2 linked regions of the Nodosilinea sp. FACHB-141 genome follow. The protein of the gene in region 2 interacts with the protein of the main gene of each other region in a pairwise test. Links are inferred from orthologs where the notes say so. Each region holds a gene or a part of one and is shown on either strand. Other genes may lie near its edges. The genes, in order: rpe and eno.

The links.
Region 1: the proteins of eno (region 2) and rpe interact in binary tests that used the Escherichia coli proteins (3 or more experiments, as listed by UniProt). The link is inferred for Nodosilinea sp. FACHB-141 from one-to-one orthologs.

What each region holds. Positions count from the first base shown.
Region 1 is NZ_JACJPP010000021.1:60,132-63,170, forward strand. Bases 44-2,760 are described here. They hold rpe (ribulose-phosphate 3-epimerase), read right to left. Parts: upstream 1,898-2,760; coding sequence 1,190-1,897; downstream 44-1,189. Other genes in these bases: H6F59_RS21210 (CHASE2 domain-containing protein), read left to right, coding at 44-878; H6F59_RS21220 (aldo/keto reductase), read right to left, coding at 2,317-2,760. Outside these bases: more of H6F59_RS21210, read left to right, coding at 1-43; more of H6F59_RS21220, read right to left, coding at 2,761-3,039. UniProt on the Escherichia coli protein: Catalyzes the reversible epimerization of D-ribulose 5-phosphate to D-xylulose 5-phosphate.
Region 2 is NZ_JACJPP010000007.1:402,476-405,629, reverse strand. What follows is about bases 81-2,912. They hold eno (phosphopyruvate hydratase), read right to left. Parts: upstream 2,230-2,912; coding sequence 931-2,229; downstream 81-930. Other genes in these bases: H6F59_RS05230 (DUF2188 domain-containing protein), read right to left, coding at 2,743-2,912; H6F59_RS05240 (hypothetical protein), read left to right, coding at 515-721; H6F59_RS05245 (S9 family peptidase), read left to right, coding at 81-421. Also shown: more of H6F59_RS05245, read left to right, coding at 1-80; more of H6F59_RS05230, read right to left, coding at 2,913-3,154. UniProt on the Escherichia coli protein: Catalyzes the reversible conversion of 2-phosphoglycerate (2-PG) into phosphoenolpyruvate (PEP). It is essential for the degradation of carbohydrates via glycolysis.

The sequences.
Region 1 (3,039 bases), on a different replicon or contig from region 2:
TGGTGCATGGCGATCGCCTCATGCCCGTCGCTATCCCCGTCGCCTGTCTGGGCATGGGTGGTGTTACCTACATCGCCACCGGGGCCGTCAGCAACCGACTCGAAGAACAGCGCTTGCGCCGCACCCTAGAGCGCTACGTGGCCCCGTCGGTGGCCCAAGAAATTCTCAACCAGCCCGAAGACTTTACTAGCCTCACCGTGGGGCAAAAGTTTCAGGCGGCGGTGCTGTTTTCAGATATTCGCGGATTTAGCCGCATTTCATATCAGCTGGGGGCAGTTGAAACCGTCAGCTTGCTCAACTCCTACCTGGATGTGATGGTGGATGCCATTCTGGAGCACCGGGGCACCATCGACAAATTCATTGGCGACGCGGTGATGGCCGAGTTCGGCGCACCCAAATCCCTCGGGCCAGAGCAAGATGCCTTGGGGGCTATCTCTGCCGCCCTAGCCATGCGAAAGGCGCTCGCCAGCCTGCGCATTATTCTCAAAGAAAAAGGACTGCCGCCGCTCTACAACGGCATTGGTATCAGCTATGGCGAGCTAGTGGTGGGCAATGTGGGGTCGGTGCAGCGGCTAGAATATACCGCCATTGGCGACACCGTGAACGTGGCCAGCCGCATTGAGGGGCTGACCAAAATGGTGGGCACCGATCTGCTCATCACTCAGCCCTGCTACGACCTGGTGAAAGACCACATCATCACCGTCGATCACGGCACCCACTTCCTGGCCGGGCGCGAGCAAGAATCGGTTCAGGTGTACGGCGTCGTGGCCTTCAAGGGCGAAAGCGATGACCTCTACCAGCAGGTGCAAAAAGACCTCATTCAACACTTGAGCCAGCCGAAGACAATCACCTTGACCAGCAGGGAAAAACCGACCTGATACCAAACCCGCATCACATAACCCCGACTCCCGACAAGCGAAACCGTAAGGGCTTAGGCATAGTCGAGCCAGAGGCTCTATGGCACTTGCCCAATAGAATCGGAGGTTTAACCAAGCAGAATTTAGTGTGACGTTGCGAAAGAAAGCAGGGTGAAGAACAGGGAATAGACTTGGATTTTGGCAATTCTGGATGGTCTTGACGGACGCTTTCCCACAACAAAAAAGGGGGAGTCAGCTTAGATGCTGATCTCACCCCCCTAGCGTCTACAACTCAGAGAAGTAGACAGTGTTAAATTCCACTGTTGAGCGAACTAGACAGCGGCCAGCTCAGGAGCAGGGCGCTTGCTGTGGCGAATGCCTTCGATCGCCGCCGCATAGTCGGGCGCATTGAACACCGCTGAACCAGCCACGATCGCATTGGCCCCAGCTTCTAGCACCTGCCAGGTATTGTTGGCCTTCAGACCACCATCCACTTCAATCCAAGGATCTAGACCACGCTCGTCGCACATGGTGCGCAGGGCGCGAATTTTGTCGACCATGGTGGGGATGAAGCTCTGGCCACCAAAGCCAGGGTTAACGCTCATAATCAGTACCAGATCGCAGAGGTCGAGCACATTCTCAATCAGCGACAGCGGGGTGCCGGGGTTAAGCACCACGCCCGCCTCTTTGCCCAGCTCTTTGATCTGGCCCAGGGTGCGGTGCAGGTGGGGTGAGGCGTTGTGCTCGCAATGAACAGTGATGATGTCAGCGCCAGCCTTAGCGAAATCGGCCACATACTTTTCAGGCTCAACGATCATCAGGTGCACGTCGAGGGGCTTTTGGGTGACGGGGCGAATCGCCTCAACGATCAGGGGGCCGATGGTAATGTTGGGCACAAAGCGACCATCCATCACATCCACATGAATCCAGTCGGCACCGGCTTCATCAGCGGCCTTGATCTCTTCGCCCAAGCGGCTAAAATCCGCCGAGAGAATGGAGGGAGAGATAACAACGGACTTTTGAGAAGAGGTGTGAGGCATGGGGAATGGTTCTCCTGTGCATTTGTGTTTATCGTAACAAAGTCTTAAAATCTCTTCTCAGAAAAGTTCTGAATTTGAGAGAATTCACCATCAATATATGATGAAGCCCTGGCATGGCCTATGGGGCAGTGGTTTCATAAAGTTAAAAAATTAGCTCCCCGTAGGTTGGTGAAATGCAGCGAAACCCAGCGCCGGACTGGGTTTTGTTGAATTCTGCGATCGCGCCATTCGACTCAGTAGATTGCAAATTCTCCGCAGGCCTCACCCCCGGCCCCTCTCGCAGGGATGAGAGGGGAGCCGGAATCAGACTTCAAAGCCCTCTTTCAACTTGGGAGAGGGATGTAGGGTGGGGGCTAGATGAAGACAAGAAAGCATGTCTGTAATCTGCTGAACCTACATATTCAACTTTGATAAACCATTTAGGCATTCGACAGTCGAGCCATCGCTTGACCGGCCAATGCGGCGTGGGTCTCGGCCAGCAGATGCGGAATTTTCTCGGCGTGAGGGCTGCGGCATAGGCATTCGGATAGATCTACCTGGCTCAGATTCTCGGCCTTTTCGCCAGGGAACCAGTGACCCGCGTTGCCCAGCATGTTGTAGCGAGCCTTGGCGTAGTCTTCCATATCAAAGGCGAGCAGCAGGTTGCGCAGCCGCAAAATAGCAGGGATGTTGATGTGGCCCGGAGTCTCGTCGGCGCTGGGCAAACCGATTTTCCAGGTGTGCAGCCAGTCCTCGCCCAGTACAGTTTGGGCGTGGCGGTGCAGGCGATCGAGCACGGGTTTGAGGTGCGCGTCGGCGTCTTCTAGCAGAGGCAGGGTCTTGAGGTGTTCGTCAAAATCAGTGGGGCGCGCCGCACCAATGCTGAGGGTGTGCACCTGGGGATGGCTGAGGCAAAACAGATCGTTGAACACCATTGGGCTGAGCGGATTGCACAGGTCCACTAGCTTGGCCGGGGGACTGTAGAGGTGGCCCCCTTTATCGGATGGGCTAATGATGAAGACGCCGACATCGTGGCGCTGGGCGGTGTCGAGCGCAGCCCAGTTATCCTGATTCACGTAGTACCAGTGCAGGTTGACGTAGTCGAAGGCATCGGAGGCGATCGCTTGCTGAATCACTGCCGTCGGCGCATGGGTCGAAAAGCC
Region 2 (3,154 bases):
GGGCTGCTCCTATGGGGGCTACTACACAGCCCAGTTCACCAGCCAGTACCCTCAGCTAGTGGCGGCGGCCAACCCCCAGTGCTCACTGCTCGACACGCTGACTGAGTGGCAGCTGGGCTACTCGTCGCTGCTGTCGTACCTGGTGGGGCAAACACCGATGGAAGCTCCTAGCGCCTACCTACAGACGTCGCCCCTCTACAATGCGGCATCAATTCGCACCCCCACGCTGTTGTTTCATGGGGCCGAAGATTTTTTGCAGGTCGATGTAGCCCGCAACTTCCACGATGTGATTGAGCGGGCAGAGGTGCCCGTTACCCTTTATGAGTTTCAGGGGGTAGGGCACAGCCTCTATGGGTCGGGCCATCAGCCTCTAGCCGCACAGCTGCAAATCGAATTTTTTCGACAATATTTGCAGCCCTAGACGGGGATAACCGTACCCAGCTTGCTGTCTCAGTTGCTCGCTAACGCTTACTAAGCACTAGAGGGTTGTTTAGGCATTGCCGAGGGGGCGGGGATGTTGAGCGAATCGTTTCAGCAGGGGTTGAAAGGGGTGGCAGCGGCGGCGGGTTTTGTGTTGGTCGGGGCGCTGGTGGCGCTAGTGCTGTCTGAATTTCAGGGGGAGTTTGAGATGGAATTGCAGGATGGAGGAGGCTATATCAGAGTTGTGGGACCGACGGGGCAGTGTGAGCTGCCAGATAACTTTAGGCCTAGCGATCCATAGGAGTCCGATGTTCGGATTAGGAAGGCATGGCGAATCCCGGCTTGACTTAGCCGGGATTTTTTGGCTCTTACCGAATTGCTGTTTAGTGAACTCCGCTGTAGGGGCTGAGCATGCTCAGTCCCTACAGACAAAAACTGCCGCAGCAGGGCCACGGCAGTCTGAGTTCAGGCATCCCTCTTTTGCGTGAGAGGGATGGGAGGTTGTGATCCCTAGGCAGTCAGAGTTTTGCGCTTAAAGGTGTTGAGACCGGCGTATTGGGCCTTAGCACCTAGTTCTTCTTCGATGCGCAGCAGCTGGTTGTACTTCGATAGGCGTTCGCCTCGGCAGGGAGCACCGGACTTAATTTGGCCGGTCATTGCTCCTACCACTAGGTCGGCGATGAAGTCGTCGGGGGTTTCGCCGGAGCGGTGGCTGACCATGCAGGTGTAGCCCGCCTCGTGGGACATTTTGATTGCTTCGAGGGTTTCAGTAATCGAGCCAATTTGATTGACCTTGACCAGGGTCGAGTTGCCAACGCCGTCTTTGATCGCCTGGGCAATGATGGCTGGGTTAGTGACAAAAGCATCGTCGCCGACTAGCTGAATGCGATCGCCCAACCGCTGAGTCATAGCTTGCCAACCTGCCCAGTCCTGCTCGCCGAGGCCATCCTCAATCGACACAATGGGAAACTGGTTGACCCAGCTTTCCCACAGGTCAATCATGTCGGCGGTGGACTTGCGACTGTTGTCGGATTTGTAGAATAGATAGCTGCCGTCCTCTTGGTACAGCTCGCTGACGGCTGGGTCGAGGGCGATCGCAATGTCATCCCCAGGCCGCAGACCGGCTTTCTCAATGCCCTTGAGAATGACCTCGATCGCTTCCACATTGCTCTTGAGGTTAGGGGCAAACCCGCCCTCGTCGCCGATAGCGGTGCTGTATCCTGCCGCTTTCAGCACCGACTTGAGCGCGTGGTAGACCTCGGCTCCGTAGCGCAGCGACTCAGAAAAGGTCGGCGCACCCACCGGGGCAATCATAAATTCTTGAAAATCGACGCTGTTGTCGGCATGGGCACCGCCGTTGATGATGTTGAAGCAGGGCACCGGCAGCAGCACCGAGTCGGACCCACCCAAATGCACGTATAGGGGAATATCGGCGGCAACGGCAGCAGCCCGAGCTACGGCCATCGACACGCCCAGAATGGCGTTAGCGCCTAGGGTGCCCTTGTTCTCGGTACCGTCCAAGGCCAGCATTTTGTGATCTACGGCGGCGAGATCCATTGCATCCATGCCGAGGATGGCTGGGGCAATGGTGTCGTTGACGTTGGCTACGGCTTTGAGCACCCCTTTACCGCCGTAGACGGCTTTGTCGTCATCCCGCAGCTCTAGCGCTTCGCGAATACCGGTGGACGCTCCAGAAGGCACGCCAGCACGCCCCTTAGCTCCACCCTCTAGCACTACATCGACTTCAACCGTGGGGTTGCCCCGCGAATCTAGAATCTGCCTACCGTGAACCGATGTAATTGCGACCATAACGACTACTCCGTTGGTAATTCCATAGACCTTGCAACCCCGCCATTGAGGGCGCACGCGCTGAAGCGTTAAATATCCTGTAGTATCCTACCGGGTGAAAGCCCCCTTCTAACGTCGCTTCGGCCACCGTTTACGCTATCCAACGCAACTTGCCGAGCCAGTTTGGAAGTGACCCAACAACCGTCTAGACCACCCTACTTCACTAAGCGCGCGCACTAAATAGGCTCGCTTCCAGCAGCGCCTTTAAAGCAAATGCTAGTTCTCCTGCATCGTACCGGCAGCAGATTAAGGCTTTACAAGCTATTAGCATCTTCCAAGCAGCTTTTATTGAAGGGTGGCCGCTTGAAGCTGAAGAATTTTCAAGAAACTAGCGCTGACCATCCTGATGATCACACAATCCACGCTAAGCCAGTACACTCACATCCTGCGAAACTGACCGACATTTCTAAGATCTTCAGAAAAGTCCTGAAAAGAAAGAGATTTGGGTTTTATCTAAGTAGGGATCTAGCGCTCTTATGAATAGTCGTGTTCTTCAACAAGGTCGCCCTGCTTGTTGTGAATACAAAGTTCCGTCTTTTGAGCCTTGGCCTTCTCTTTTGCTTCGTCGACTACGTCAGTCTTTTTGCTACCTTGAGCAATCCGTTTTTGGCCCTGGGTTGCAATCCAGCCCGACTCTTCCGGATCGGCAAAGACGTGAATGGATTCTCCATTATCTTTTTCATCATCGGGAGCAACGGCCTGACCTGTGGTGCCACCGGTATTTTTCTTAGCGATTTGCTTGTGGCGGCGTTTAGCCCACTTTTCAGACTGGGCAGTGGCGATCGCGATCGCCCGACCTTCTTCATACCCATCGTCTAAAAGAGCATTGGCAATATCAATCGCCTTTCGCCGCACCTCAGCAGTCAGATTCTTCATGGAGGTTGGG